2 regions of the Microbulbifer pacificus genome follow, and region 2 is predicted to be linked to the other one. Evidence: predicted binding sites of a transcription regulator. Region 2 holds the regulator's gene; the other holds the start of a gene.
What was found. The regulator PhoB, encoded in region 2, activates phosphate uptake and scavenging genes when phosphate is short. The targets are predictions, from matches to a motif close to TGTCATAAANNTGTAACA.

Region 1: the regulator PhoB is predicted to act here: its motif matches at 1,756-1,773, upstream of R5R33_RS02395 (OprO/OprP family phosphate-selective porin).

What each region holds. Positions count from the first base shown of each region.
Region 1 is NZ_CP137555.1:546,922-554,873, forward strand. It holds gene R5R33_RS02385 (glycosyltransferase) at 1-149, opposite strand, end outside; gene R5R33_RS02390 (TraB/GumN family protein) at 465-1,355, shown strand; gene R5R33_RS02395 (OprO/OprP family phosphate-selective porin) at 1,835-3,076, shown strand; gene R5R33_RS02400 (indolepyruvate ferredoxin oxidoreductase family protein) at 3,184-6,735, opposite strand; gene R5R33_RS02405 (Lrp/AsnC family transcriptional regulator) at 6,991-7,461, shown strand; gene R5R33_RS02410 (shikimate kinase) at 7,708-7,952, opposite strand, start outside.
Region 2 is NZ_CP137555.1:2,287,839-2,295,790, forward strand. It holds gene yaaA (peroxide stress protein YaaA) at 1-684, shown strand, start outside; gene R5R33_RS09860 (DUF938 domain-containing protein) at 702-1,298, shown strand; gene R5R33_RS09865 (hypothetical protein) at 1,344-1,700, shown strand; gene phoR (phosphate regulon sensor histidine kinase PhoR) at 1,782-3,095, opposite strand; gene phoB (phosphate regulon transcriptional regulator PhoB) at 3,323-4,027, opposite strand; gene ubiA (4-hydroxybenzoate octaprenyltransferase) at 4,157-5,044, opposite strand; gene R5R33_RS09885 (chorismate--pyruvate lyase family protein) at 5,071-5,643, opposite strand; gene R5R33_RS09890 (dicarboxylate/amino acid:cation symporter) at 5,799-7,115, shown strand; gene R5R33_RS09895 (hypothetical protein) at 7,190-7,870, opposite strand.

The DNA of each region.
Region 1 (7,952 bases), 1.7 Mb from region 2:
CTGTGCAGGGTCAGGCGCGAGACCAACGTACCACCCGCAGAAATCACTACGGATTCATGCCCCTGTCTGGCGAGCTCCTGGGCGAACTCCAGCGTCTCTTGCGCCAGTTCTCCACCTTCCAAAGAGGGCACCAGTTGTACAATCCGCATAGCCGAGCAAACTCCATTCCACGATTTAATCGCCACTCTTATCACCCGCCTGACAGGCAGCACAACAGGCCGCACAAGATTATTTTTTGGTAACGGATTCCGAACCGGAAGCGAGCGCACGCCAGGATTACCTGACTCTGTATCCGGGCTTTAGTGACTTAGTGATTGTACAGCTGATTTCTGCGCCAGGGCGCACAATTTTCGTAACGGCGACATAAATCACAAGCTGGGCGGAATCCGGTAGAATTTTCCGACCAGAAACTCACGGAACACGATATGGAACTCTGCCAATCAGCCGCCCGTCCCCGACATCACATGTGCAAAACGTCCGCCGCCAACTGGCTGCTCGTTTTATTTTTTGCGCTGTTCACGATGCAGGCACTCGCCGCCAACGACCGCGGCCTGCTGTTTGAGGCAACGAAGGGGGAAAACACGGTATACCTGCTCGGTTCCATCCATCTCGCCGACCAGAGCTTTTACCCCCTGCGGGACACCATCGCCGATGCCTACAAAAGCAGCGACGTACTGGTGGTAGAAGCCGATGTGATCGCCATGGAGTCCGACCCGCAACTGCAGCAACAAGTGATGCGGGAATCCTTTTACCCACCGGGCGACCAACTGAAAAACCACGTATCTCCCGCGGTGTATGGGCAGCTACAGGCGTGGCTGCAAAAGCGCCAGATTCCGGAAATCCATTTCAGCCGTATGCGCCCCGCCATCGCCATGATTACCCTGAGCCTGTTGGAAATGCAGGCCCGCGGACTGGACCCGAACGCGGGCATCGACCGTCACTTTCTCCTGCAGGCACACCAGCAGAACAAACCCACCCTGGAGCTGGAAAGCGTCATGCAACAGCTGGCACTCCTGAACGGTCTGGAAAAACCTGATCTCTTTTTACAGCAGACCCTGGAGCAACTGGAGGAAATGGACAAGTTCGTACCGCGCATGACCGGGGCCTGGAAGACCGGTGATCAGGGCGCCCTTTATGACCTGATTTTCCGCGAAGGCATTGAGGACCACCCAGAGTTTGAGCAATTACACGAGCGCCTCTTCTACGCGCGCAACCGGGAAATGGCGAAGAAGATCCAGTCTTTCAGCCAGCAGTATGAAACGCTGTTCGTAGTAGTCGGTGCCGGCCATCTTGTCGGAGGGAAGTCTGTCACCGACTACCTGAAAACCGCCGGATTTAGCGTCAAGCAGATCTGATTCAGCATCTTTTCCCATCACAGGCGAGTGGCCGGGTAAGGCCGCGACCACGAATGGAAGGCGCTGCCAAATCCGCCAGTAATTCGGTTAAAAACTCCTACAAAAGGGAAGACGGCACCCACAACCTCGGCTATATTCTCCCCTCCTTCAGACTGAAAGCTCGATGTAAGGTAGGCAGCGCCATTTTGTGGGCCGACCTTTACGCAATTACCAAAGTACGTCATATGCTGAATTTAGACCTCGGCGAAGACAGAAATACCGATGTAATTGCCTGACCGCTGGCGCCGCATCTACAAACTCTCCAAAATCGACAAACACCCCTCCGCCGATATCACATCTTTATTGCAGTAATGTTACGGAAACAAGAATCTATTTTTATGGATTCAAATTGTTTCAGAAATGTTTCCAATTTTTTACAGAAGGAATCGGCTGTTAGCATTCGCCGCCAATAACACAGCCATAAGTACGGGATATACGACATGACACGCCTCCACAAGAGCCTGATGGCCGCCACCATGACCACCCTGCTCTCGGGCACTGCCGCCGCGGATGAAGCAACAACCAAGGGTAATCTGGAAATCAAGTCCGATGACGGCAACTATTCCGCCTCCCTTGGCGGGCGGATTCATTTCGATACCTATCTGTTTGACAGTGATCTCGAAGACCCCATCAGCACCACAGATTTCCGCCGCGCGCGTATCACCCTGAAAGGCAATATCTACGACTGGAGCTATGTGCTGGAACAGGATTTCACCGGCGGCGATACCCTGAGCGGATACCGCGATGTGTATCTGGCGCATGAGTTTCTCAACGGTGAAATCCGTATCGGCCAGTTCAAACCGTTTCGCTCCATGGCGGAGATGACCAGCTCCAACGAGCTGACCATGCTGGAACGCCCGTTCTCCAGCTCCACCGGTCTCTACGATGGCCATCAGTTCCAGCAGGGCATCGGCTGGACCGGCGTGCAGGACTGTTACACCCTTGGTTTCATGGCCTTTAACCTGCGCGATGCGGGTACCCCGCGCAACGAGGGTGTGGGCGCAGCGGGCCGTCTCGCCTGGGCACCGGTCAATACCGATGACCTGACCCTGCACCTGGGCACCTCGGTCAGCTTCGAAAACAACAATCGAAATTCCAGCGATCTGGTTGCCGAGGCCGATTATGCCGGCCGCCGTGGTCCTTCCCAGTTAATGGCGCTTACTCCGGGCAATCTGGGTGGTGATGCCACCACCGCGGCACTGGAGCTCGCTGGCAGTTACGGCCCGGTTTACCTGCAGGCGGAGTACACCGTCGGCGATTTTGAGGGCAATTACTATCTCTCGGAAGAGGATTTCGAAGATGAATTCGGTGCACCGGCGCCCTTTTACTGCGATCCGGATCTCGGCTGCTTTATCGACAACCAGACCGTTCGCACCTGGTACATTCAGGGAAGCTGGATGCTGACGGGAGAACACAAGGCGTACAGCAAAAAGCGCGGCGCGTTTAGCTCCGCGAAGCCTAGCGGCGATGGCCTGTGGGGCGGCGCCTGGGAACTGACCTTCCGCTACGACACCATGGAAAATGCGAACATCTCGGACTTAGAGGCCAGCAGCGTCACCTTCGGCCTCAACTTCTACGCCAATCGCAATGTGCGTTTTATGCTTAACTACATCATCGGTGACGACGACTTCACCGGCGACGGCACCGATCAGCTGGGGCTGCGCGCGCAAATCGGCTGGTAACGCCACGGCGAATTACCTACAAAAAAATGGCGAGCTTTGAGCTCGCCATTTTTTTAATACAGCATGGGAACTACCCCATGGCTGTGTTTCAACCCAGCTGCCGGGTTTTATCCCACTTGCTGCGCCTTGGCCGGATCAAACACTTCCACCTGCACAGCTGAATCCTGCACACCCGCTTTCGGGTTGTAGAAATTTTGCAGCGACACCACTTTTACCTGATTCGCCTTCTCTACATTTCCATCCTTGATCAGACCGTAGCCGCGAATCAGATCCGGGTAACCCAGCAGTTCAATGGCCGCCGCATGGTTTTCCGCATTGAGTTTGCCAATGACTTCATTGACCAGGTTTTCGTACTCCGCAATCAGCGCGCGCTCCATTTTACGCTCGGCAGTGTAGCCAAAAATATCCAGCGCGGAACCGCGCAGGAAGCGCAGCTTTGCCAACACACCGAATGCACGGTGCATCCAGCCGCCGAACTTCATCTTGCGCGGGCGCCCAAGATCTTTGTCGAAGCGGCTCAACAGCGGCGGCGCCAGATTGAACTCCAGTTCGAAATCACCGGCGAAATTTTCTCGCAGGGAATCCATAAAGCGGCCATCGCTATACAAGCGCGCCACCTCGTATTCGTCCTTGTAGGCCAGCAGCTTGGCATAATTGTGTGCAACCACTTCCGCCAACGCCTCACTGCCCGGCACTTTCAGAATTTCCGCTGCTTGCACCCGGTCCACCAGCGCGCGGTAACGGCGCGCCAGCGCGACATTCTGGTAGCCAGTGAGGTGCGCAACCCGGTGCGCCACAATATCTTCGAGCCCCTGCGGCAGCGTTTTTTCTTCGCCCTTCACCAGCAGCCGATCCAGGGCGGGCCTGTCGGTCGCTGCGAGGCGGCCGGCGGCAAAACCCTGGAGGTTGGCCTGCACGGCCACACCATTCAGTTCGATTGCCTGCTGAATGGACGAGAGCCCTAAGGGAATCAGGCCTTTCTGCCAGGCGAATCCCAGCATGAAAATATTCGCCGCCAGGGTGTCGCCAAGGGCGGCCTTGGTGAGGGTGTGCCCCTCGACCACATCAAGCTCCCGCACGGCATCCTTGATTGTATCGAGCACCGCCTGCGGTGAGTGGATGTCCTCACGCCCCAGCACCGAGGCCGCCGTCGGGCTCAGGTGGGTATTTACCACCGCACGACTGAGGGTTTCATCCAGCTTGGCAAGGCTCGCAGACAGGTTGCCAGCAGCGATCAGGTCGCAGGCCATCAGTGCATCGGCGCGACCATCGGAAATGCGCACCGCCTGCAAGTCTTCAGGGCGCTTGGCAAAGCGCACATGGGAGTACACCGCACCGCCTTTCTGCGCGAGCCCGGTCTGGTCCAGAGTGCTGCAGGCACGACCTTCAATGTGCGCCGCCATCGCCAGCAGTGCACCGATGGTCACGACACCGGTACCACCGACGCCGGTCACCAACAGATTGAATGGCTCCGTCAGATCCGGCATCTGCGGCGCGGCGAGCTTGTCCGCCGCCTGACACAGGGCGTCGCCGACACCGGCACGCTTGCTCAGTTTGCCGCCTTTTACGGTAACGAATGACGGACAAAAGCCGTTCACACAGGACATATCCTGGTTGCAGGCGGTCTGGTTGATCCGGCGCTTGTCACCGAGGGCGGTCGGCACCTTTTCCACCGCGATACAGCTGGACTGGGTGACGCAATCACCGCATCCCTCGCACACCAGTTCGTTAATGAAGGGACGACCTTCCGCTTTCGGCAGCAATCCGCGCTTACGTTTGCGGCGCAGCTCCGTGGCGCAGGTCTGGTCGTAGACGATGACGGTGCAACCGGGCTCTTCCCGCAACTCCTTCATTACGGTCGGCATATGGTCGCGGTGACGGATTTCCACCTCACCGGGGAAGCTCAACGCTCCCTTGTACTTGTTGGTGTCATCCATCACCAGTACGACCTTCTTCACCCCTTCCCCCAGCACCTGGCGACAGATCATGTCCGGGCGCAGCTCGCCGTCGTGCGGCTGACCACCGGTCATGGCGACGGCGTCGTTGTACAGAATCTTGTAGGTGATATTCACCCTGGCGGCCACAGAGGCGCGAATGGCGAGAATACCGGAGTGGAAATAGGTTCCATCACCCAGGTTTACAAACACATGAGGTTCACTGGTGAAGGCCGCCTGGCCAATCCAGTTAACACCCTCTGCCCCCATCTGGGTAAAGGTGTAGGTTTCGCGATCCAGCCACTGGGCCATGTAGTGACAGCCGATACCCGCCAGCGCGCGACTGCCCTCCGGTACGCGGGTGGAGCGGTTGTGAGGGCAGCCGGCACAGAACATCGGCAGACGCGCAACACTGGAACCCGCCTGCGCGGAAATACGCTCCGCCAGCGCGTCCAGGCGCATCAGGCGATGGCGGGCACGCTCGTGCAATTTATCTTCACCGAGCAGGTAACCCAGCACCTGCGCCACTACCGCCGGTGAGAGCTCACCGTATACCGGCAGCAACGGGTTATCGTGCTCATCAACCTTGCCGAGAATGCGCGGGAAGTGCGGATCGCGCACGTGGACGTTGTACAGCTCTTCTTTCAGCTGCACTTCCATCAGGCTGCGTTTTTCTTCCAGCACCAGCAGACGGTCGAGACCACGGGCAAATTCCTGGATACCGGGAACGTCCAGCGGGTAGGTCATGCCCACCTTGAGAATGCGGATGCCCAGTGCGCGGGCACGATCTTCGTCGATGCCCATATCCTCGAACGCCTGCATCAGGTCCAGATGGGCCTTGCCGGCGGTGACGATACCGAGGGTGGCACCCGGGTTATCGAGCACCAGCCGGTTCAGCTGGTTGGCGCGAGCGAAGGCCAGTGCCGCCGGGCGCTTGTAGCGCCACAGGCGCTCCTCCTGTTCGAGCGGGTTGTCCTGCTTGCGGATATTGAGTCCGCCCGGCGGGCGCTCAATCTCGGGATACACAAAGGAAACACTGTCCGGATCGACCTCGACGGTAGAGGCGCTGTCCATATTTTCGGCGAGGGTGATCATCGCCACCCAGCATCCGCTGAAGCGGGACAGCTCGAGGCCGTAGAGACCGTAATCCAGTACTTCCTGCACCGTGGCGGGGTTCAGCACCGGAATATGCATGTCCACAAAGGCGAATTCAGACTGCCCGGGATAGGAGGACGACTTACAGCCATGGTCGTCGCCGGCGATGATCAGCGCACCGCCCTTGGGAGAGGAACCGGCTGCATTGGCGTGGCGGAAGGCGTCACAGGAGCGGTCTACACCGGGCGTCTTGCCGTACCAGATACCGCAAACGCCATCCACCTCCGCGCCTTCGAACAGCCCCACTTGCTGGGAACCCCATACCGACGTAGCCGCCAGCTCTTCGTTCACACCGGGCACAAAGCGGATGTTGTACTCGCTCAGAAGTTTCTTGGCGCGACTCAACTGCTGGTCGTAACCACCGAGGGGGGAGCCGCGATATCCCGAGATAAAGGTCGCGGTGTTGAGACCGCGTGCACGGTCGATGCGCATTTTGTCGATGGGAAGCCGCACCAGGGCCTGGATACCCGAAAGCAGTACTCGCCCCTTGAGAGTGGTAAACCGGTCATCGAGGGATACCGATCTCGCGGCTACAGCCTGAGACTCGGTGTTCACATTGTGCTCACTCATACGCCTACTTCTTTTCCTCTGGTGGACACCCACTACTTAAGCAGACATCCGGTAATTATTGTGATTAGAGGCGCGCGTCGCCGATTTCGGCGCCGATTTAGACGACTTGTTGATACAGCGTCCGGAAATTGCGACGGCGTGGTCAAGCCATACTAGTGCCTTCGGCACATGGAAACATTGCTTTATTTACGGGTTTGCACGTAAAATTATGACAGCCATCTCGAGCAAGACTGAAACTGTAGGACAGGAGTTTATATGAAGCGCTCAACAGACCTGGATGATTTCGACCGCAAGATTCTGCGGGCGCTGCAGGAAAACGCCGATTATTCCATGGCTGAGCTTGGAGACAAAGTTGGCCTTTCCCATACACCTTGCTGGCGCCGGATCAAGCGCCTTGAAGCCGAGGGTATCATCCGTGGTCGCGTCACTCTCCTTGATCCGCGCAAACTTGACTTAGGGGTCACAGTATACTGCTATGTGACGATTCAAAACCACGACGAGGATTCACTGAACAACTTTGAATCCGCGGTGCAGGATGTTCAGGAAGTTGTGGAATGCTACTCCACCAGTGGCGACAAAGACTATGTTCTGCGGGTAGTGGTGGACAGCGTTGAGCATTACGAGCAGCTGCTGAAGCGCTCTCTCGTTCACTTGCCCAATGTGGCTTCTGTGAATTCTACCTTTGCATTGAAGCAGGTTAAGTACACCACTCAGCTTCCGCTCTGATTTTTTTGCTTCGAGCTCCGATTTTTTTTACGGAGCTCTGTTTTTAGCTTTGTGGCGGCCAAGTACCGGGGATTTGTTTTTGAAACCGCCATGAATACGTCCCTGTAGGCTGCGTCGGAAACATCCCTGTTTCCGACGCTTTCAAAAACAAATCCCCGGCACTTGCCCTTCAATTCGAACTATCAGCGCTGCAATTAGTATCCGGTGGCGGCAACGCAACATAACTAGCTACGAAGCTTTAGCCGTTTAGCGATCTGCAAGCCTACTGACCACCTCGGCCAGAACCCGCTCCAGATCACTTCCGTCGCAATCCACAACAATATCCGCGTAACGGCGATAAAGAGCCTGGCGCTCTTCAAACAGTTCATCAAAACTCTGCCCCGGCGCCTTCGCAATACCGCGGCTTTCATAATTGTGAATCCTCCGGCGCAATTCATCTGCCGTGCAGTTGAGAAACACCGCGGGGCCGAATTTCAGCAGGTTGTGCATAC
Region 2 (7,952 bases):
GCACTGATTGAAGAGCTGAAAGTACTGAGCCCACAGGATATCTCCGGGCTGATGAAAATCTCCGACAAGCTGGGCCTGCTCAATTACGATCGCTTTCACAGCTGGAAACGGCCGTTCACCGACGACAACGCCCGCCCCGCGCTGCTGGCGTTCAAGGGCGATGTGTATACCGGTCTCGAGGCCGAGACCATGCACAAGCGCGATTTCGACTTTGCGCAAAAACATCTGCGCATGCTCTCCGGCCTCTACGGCCTGCTGCGCCCGCTGGACCTGATGCAGCCCTACCGTCTGGAGATGGGTACCAAATTCGCCAATAAGGGCGGGAAGAACCTGTACGAATACTGGGATGGCAAAATCACCGCGGCGCTCAACGAGCAATTGAAGGCGCTGAAAAGCCGGGAGCTGGTGAATCTCGCGTCCACCGAGTACTTCAAGTCGGTGCAGCCGAAAAACCTCGAGGCGGACATCGTCACCCCGCATTTCAAGGACTGGAAAAACGGCCAGTACAAGATGATCAGCTTCTTTGCCAAAAAAGCCCGCGGCATGATGAGTCGCTGGGCCATCGACAACCGGGTCAAAAAGGCGGCGCAGCTGAAAGACTTCGACGTCGCTGGCTACTACTTCAGTGAGGAGCACTCCAAAGGCAATGACTGGGTGTTTCTGCGGGATGAGCAGCCGGCCTGACGACCGGCGGTGAACTTATGGCCGATGTAAAACTGCCCGATGCCCCTTCCACCGGCCGCAACCGCGAGCCGATTTTCGAGCAGCTGCGGCGCCTGCTGGCGCACAGTCGCCGGGTACTGGAAGTGGGCAGCGGCACCGGCCAGCACGCGGTGTACTTTGCCCCGCGCCTGCCGCATCTGCTCTGGCAGACCTCGGAGCGCGTGCAGAATCTGCACGAAGTGCAGGCGTGGCTCGCCAGCAGCCCCGCCGACAACCTGCCGCCGCCGCTGCCGCTGGATGTTACCGGGGAATGGCCGCAATTGCGCGTGGATACGCTGTTTACCGCCAATACACTGCATATCATGCCGGCGAGTGCAGTGGAGAGCTTCTTCGCGCGCCTGCCGCAGGTGCTTGAGCCCGGCGGTCAGCTGATCGTTTACGGTCCGATGAAAATCGCCGGCAACTATATCGGCTCCGGCAATGCGGACTTCGATGTGTGGCTGAAGGAGCAGGACTCGCTGCGAGGGATTCGCGATCTCGAGTGGCTGGACCAGCTCGCAGAGGCGCAGGGGCTGCGCAGAACGGAAAACAATTTCCTGCCCGCCCATAACCAATTGCTGGTTTGGCGGGCCTGAGCCCGACACCGGAACACAACAGAATCAGGAATACAGGAGCGCACTATGCCCCCATGGTTTGAAACAACCCTCGCCATTTTCGCCGGCATCGCCGCGGTCTTTTTCTTTGCCAAATACCGCGAAACCGCCGCTGCGCTGGAGGAGTCCGAGCGCATGAAGTACAAACTATCAAAAGACCTGGACCGCTATCGCGACGTACCGCAGCTGCGTGCCCTGCGCGACGGCCTCACCGGCGAGCACAGCCTGCCGGCAGACGACGAGGGGCGGGAACATCTGCTGATCCGCGACAGTGCCCGCAAGCTGGTGCACATCACCATTACTAGAACCGCGGTTCCCGTCAGCGATGGTGAAGTGCGCTATCGCACCGGTGGTGAAGAGCGAACGCTCGAGGAATTGAACTGACCCCGGTTTCCGAAAAGGCCCCTCGCGGGCCTTTTTTAATCACAGCGCTCTCACTGTCCTGGCTGCCACAGGGCTGAAGACTCAGGCCGAATTGGTCAGTGTCAGTTTCTGTGTGGGGAAATTGAGGGTAAACGTACTGCCGCGGCCGGGCACACTGGTGACCGAGAGGTTGGCGCCGTGGCGCAGCAGCACGTGTTTGACGATGGCAAGGCCGAGGCCGGTGCCGCCGCTCTCCCGCGAGCGACCTGCGTCCACGCGGTAGAACCGCTCGGTGAGACGCGGAATGTGTACCGGATCTATGCCGATACCGCAGTCCTTCACGGAAAAATGTCCACCGGCCGCATCCAGCCGCCAGCGCAGCTCAATGGGACCGCCATCCGGGCTGTATTTGACCGCGTTGAACGCCAGATTTGCGAATGCGCTGTGCAGCTCCCCGGATGTGCCGGTAATCGTGCAGTCTTCAATGCACTCCACCGAAATCTCGTGACGCCCGCCACTCAATGACCGGGCTTCACCGGCTACCTGCTCCATCAATTGCCGCACCGAAACCTTGTCGCGGCCGCTCTCGCGCTCGGACGTCTCCAGTCGCGCCAGTAACAGCAGATCATTTACCAGCCCGGTCATGCGCACCGTCTGCTCGCTCATCTGCGACAGTGGCCGTTCCCAGTTGCGCGGCGCCTGGCCGCTCATTTGCAGGGTTTCCAGATAACCCGCAATCACCGTCAGCGGTGTGCGCAGCTCGTGGGAAACGTTCGCCACAAAATCCCGCCGCATCTGCTCGAGATTGTGCAGTCGCGTCACGTCGCGCACGATCACCAGCGCCTCATCGTGACCGAAGCGCGTCACCTCCATAGTCAGGATGCGGGAGTCATCCCCCGGCGCCGGCAGCGTAATCGGCTCCAGCGACGGCCGGCCGCGACCGAACATGCGGTTGTACATATGCTCCACAAATCGTGGATCGCGCACGAAATTGACCAGCGGCTGGCCCGCGTCATCCGCCTGCAGCCGCAACATCTGCCCCGCTGCCGGGTTCCACCAAGCCAGATTCCCCTCGTCCTCCAGCGCCACAATGCCCTCGCGCAGCGCGCTGGTACTGTCCTGTACCCGGCGCAGCATGGAGTGCAGCTTCTGCTTTTCCTTGCGGTGGCGGCGTTGCATGCGATAGAAATCGTCGGAAATATCCCCCCACACCCCGAAGCTTGTCGGCGCCGGGCCGCGGCGGCCGTTGCTCAGCCAGTGATCGAACTGGTTCTGTTGCCACAGCAGCCAAAACAGGTACACGGCGAGGCCGGCACACAGCGACATCCACCAGTGGCCACTGGAGAAACCGAGGATGGTGGTGCCTAGGGCGATAACGATAAAGCGCGAGAACTCGCCAATACTTCGATCGAGCATGATGGTTGGGCCATCTGAATAGGTGGGTGAATTCCGCAGACTGAAAAGCAGTCCGCAGAATTCTAAGCGAAGGTCGGGTGCCGGGTATGTGTTTTTGAAAGCGTCGGCGACATGGACGTCGCCGACGCAGCGTACAGGGATGTATTTACAGCGGTTTCAAAAACGCATACCCGGTGGCCGGCCGCCACTGGACTCTCCACGGAGTCACACAAATCTGGAGAAGGAGCTTACACCCTTTCCACGGTCTGTACAGAAAAGCGGTAGCCGGTGCCGCGTACGGTCTGGATATAGCGCTCGTGGCCGTCGATGGTCAGCGCCTTGCGCAGGCGGCGGATATGCACGTCTACGGTGCGCTCCTCCACATACACATTGCCGCCCCACACATGGTCCAACAGCTGCGTACGGGTATAGGCGCGCTCCTGATGCGACAGGAAAAACGTCAGCAGACGGAACTCCGTGGGTCCCATATCCACCGGTTGGCCATTGATCGTCACCCGGTGGCTGATCGGGTCCAGCACCAGGCCGCCCGCGGTCAGCGGCTCCTCCGGTGCACTCGGGCCAGTACGTCGCAGCACCGCCTTGAGGCGCGCTACCAACTCGCGGGGAGAAAACGGCTTGGTGATGTAATCGTCAGCGCCGGTTTCCAGGCCCTTGATCTTGTGATCCTCCTCGCCCTTCGCTGTCAGCATGATGATCGGCAGCGAGGATGTCAGCTCATCCCGCTTCAGGCGGCGGGCCAGCTCAACCCCGGATACATCCGGCAGCATCCAGTCCAGCAGCACCAGATCCGGCTTCTCGTCGATCACCAGCGCGTGTGCCGTCTGTGCGTTTTCCGCCTCGAGGCAGCGGTAGTCCGCCATCTCCAGCGCAATTCGCAGCATGTCCCGTACCGGGGCTTCGTCGTCGACTATAAGGATCGTTTTGCTGTGCATCTGCCTGCCATACCCTAACTGGTTGGTGTCACTTAACTGACTTTTCTCAGAGTGGCCATTTAACGTCACTTTAATGACAAATATATGACAGGTGTTTGGCAATCACGACTTTGCCGGGTAAAGCCAACTTCAACTGGCGAGGAAGTGGAAAAAAATACCCAAAAAAATCGCCGCGCCGACCAAATTGTTGTTTAAAAATGCCTTGAAGCAGGGGTCTCGTTGTCGATCCCGTACCAGCCACTGCTGGTAGCTGAACAGCGCCGCGGCAATCGCCACCCCACAGTAATACAGCGCGCCCAGCGCCTCGCGGCTGCCCAGCATCAGCAGCGCAAAAACCACCATAACCTGCAGGCTGCCGGTCATCACCCGGTCCATGTCGCCGAACAGGATGGCGGTGGATTTGACGCCAATTTTTAGGTCGTCATCCCGGTCCACCATGGCGTAAAAGGTGTCGTAAGCCACGGTCCACAGCAGGTTGGCGGTAAAGATCAGCCAGGCCACCGCCGGCACTTCCCCTTGCACCGCCGCGAATGCCATGGGGATACCCATACTGAAGGCGGCACCGAGCACCACCTGCGGCAGGTGGGTGTAGCGCTTGGCGAAGGGGTAGCAGAAGGCCAATACCAGCGCCGGCAGCGACAACAGCACGGTAAGCTGATTGGTGGTGAGCACCAGCAGGAACGCCAGCAGCATCAGCCCGGCAAACAGCAGCAGAGCGCCTCTGGCGGTGGCTGCACCGGTGGCCAGCGGGCGCTGGTTGGTGCGCTTCACATGGCCGTCAATATTGCGATCGGCAAAGTCGTTGATGGCGCAGCCGGCGGCGCGCGTGAGGATCACACCGAGGGTGAATACTGCGAACAGATGCAGACCGGGCCAGCCTTTCGCGGCGATCCACAGTGCCGACCAGGTGGGCCACAGTAGCAGTAGTGAACCGATGGGGCGGTCGAGACGGGCCAGCTGCCAGTAGGGCAGTATCTGCGGCCAGCGCTGTTGTATCTGTTGGCTGATCACTTGCATTGGATTTTCCCGGAATTCACTCCCGCTCAGGCGCTGGGCGGGCTATGGGGATTGAAACTGCTGAGGAAGGTTTCCGCAACCAGCAGGGGTTTGTCGCCGAGCCAGAAGGTGGAGCGGCGGCCCCAAGCGCGCGGAGCCATGTCGGCGAGCGCTTCCAGCGAGGATTGGGGATTGCGCGCGAGCTGGTTGAGGACGATGGGGCCGCGGCGCATGTCAGGCCGGCTGAACAGCAGTTCGCCCAGCGGGCGGTTGTCGAGGCTGCGCAGGTGGCGGTGTTTGCCGGCGAGCGAGCGCTCGGGGAGTATGCTGCGGGCGTAGACCCACGGTTGGCCGCGTCCGCAGAGCAGGACCTCGCGTACCAGCGCGAGGGATTTATCGCGCAGGTTGAGGGCGCGGCGCTCTTCGAGGCGCGGTTGCTGCCAGCCCTGGTTGAGGATCTGTACGCTAAACTCGCCGCTGCTGTGGTGTTTGAGCGCGGCGGTGAGTGAGCCGGGGTGCAGAAGCCACGGCAGCAGCGCTTCCGGTGGCGTTTGTCCGTGGAGGGTATCCAGCGGATGCGGGTGCCAGTCGCCGATGGGTTCAAATGGGGAGTGGTACAACGGTGACTCCGCGACGGTTCAAATATGACCGCATTGTACCCGACCAAACCGCTGGGGAAATGGTTGGGTTTTGCCCGACCCGGGCGCTGCCGATATAGTACCAGCCACGAGTAAGTAAAGCCGCGCAGAAGCTGGCAATAAAAACAGGACGGACCATGGGGCTCACCAAAAAAATCGTACTGGCCATGATCGCGGGTATCGCGGTCGGCCTGTTGTTCAATTTCTTAAATACCAGCCAGATCCTCGGTGAAGGTGTTACCGGGTTCATCAACAACTACCTGACCAATGGCCTGTTCGACATTGTCGGCAAGATCTTTATTGCTTCCCTGAAGCTGATGGTGGTGCCGCTGGTACTGGTGTCACTGATCTGCGGTGCCTGCGCGCTGTCGGAGGGCAGTCGTGTCGGGGTGCTGGCGGGCAAGACGCTGCTGCTGTACCTGGTGACCACCGCGATTGCGATTTCGCTGGCGCTGCTGCTGGCGCTGGTAATCCAGCCCGGCGCGGGCATGGAGGGAATGGCCACGGGCGCGACGTTCGAGCCGAAACCAGCACCGCCGCTGTCGGAAATGCTGGTCAATATTTTCCCCACCAACCCGGTGGACGCGATGGCCAAGGGCAATATGCTGCAGATCATCGTGTTCGCGCTGCTGATGGGCTACGCAATTTCCCGCAGTGGCAAGCCGGGGCAGCGCATCGCGGGTTTCTTCAATGACCTGAACGAAGTGATCATGCGCATGGTATCGGTGCTGATGGTATTTGCGCCCTATGGGGTGTTCGCACTGCTGGCGAACAAGATCGCACAGCTGGGCCTGGACGCGATCCTGCAGCTGCTGAAGTACTTCCTTGTAGTGCTGGGCGCGCTGCTGCTGCACGCCTTCGGCGTTTACCCCCTGCTGCTGAAGTTACTGTCGGGCCTGAATCCGGTGAAGTTGTTGAAGAAGATGCGCCCGGCGATGGTGTTTGCCTTCAGTACCGCATCTTCAGCGGCCACCATTCCGGTTACGCTTTCCACCGTGGAAAAGCGCCTGGGTGTGGATAACAAGGTGGCTTCATTCACCATTCCCCTGGGGGCCACCATCAATATGGACGGCACCGCGATCATGCAGGGCGTGGCGACGGTATTTATTTCCCAGCTGTATGGCATCGAGATCGGCCTGATGGGCTATCTCACCGTGATCCTGACCGCGACCCTTGCTTCCATCGGCACCGCCGGTGTACCGGGTGTGGGCCTGATCATGCTGGCGATGGTGCTGCAGCAGGTGGGCCTGCCGCTGGAGGGGATCGCCATCGTGATGGGTGTGGATCGCCTGCTGGATATGGTGCGCACCGCGGTGAACATTACCGGCGATGCGGTGGTGAGTGCGATTGTGGCCAAGAGCGAGGGCGCGCTGCATCTCGACACCTTCAATGATGACACTTACCACAGTGTGATGGACAACGGCCAAGAGCGCGGGCGCTCCGCCATTTCCTGATACCGAACCCGAAACAAAAAGGGCTGCAATTGCAGCCCTTTTTGTTTGTCCACTGTACAGCGTATGCAACGGCGCTACAGCGTGGCCATTTCCCGCAGCTGGTCCGCCTCCAGGTTTTCCTCCATGGATTCCACCAGTCGTTCGACCATTTGGCTGAGTGCCTTTTTGATGGCCTCTTCAGTGTTGTCATCGCTTTCACGGCCATCGTGGTAGATACGTGTCAGGTATTTTCTACTGATCTTCATATCGTCGATGCTGATTCGTTGCTCGCGCAGCGCGACACCGTTGCGGTTGCTGAGTGCGTAGCGAAATTCGCCCCTAATCGCGACACTGCCCTGCTCCAGGTCGTAATCCCCCTTGGGCTTCATGCCGGCCAGGTTTTTTATCACCCTCAGATCGAGCGTGTTCTGCAGATTCAGCACGCCATTTTCCTGCACCAGCGGCACCTCTTCATCGTCGAGATATTCGTACAGTTCCCTGGCCAGTTCGCTGTGCAGGTGTTGGGTGTAGGTTCGAATCGCCTGCTGTTTGAGGTCTGCGAGCCCGCCGTTGCTGCCGGCCTGGGCCAGCATCAGTTCCAGGTTGCCGCTGGAAACCGGCATGGGCACATCGATCTGGATTTGGGTGGGGGCAATAACCAGGCTTGGGGTATGTTCGTCGCCTCCCCAGAAACCGCTCTGGGCCTGGGACTGGGCGCAAAAACCGATACTCAGCAGGCCGGCGAGAGCCAGTCTGCGCAACGTCGAGGTTCTCATTCATCTCTCCCTGTTTTCTTTTTTATACCGGGATGTATTGGGTGCAGCTTGGCGAATGGCTTCGCTCTGTTTTTTATGAAGT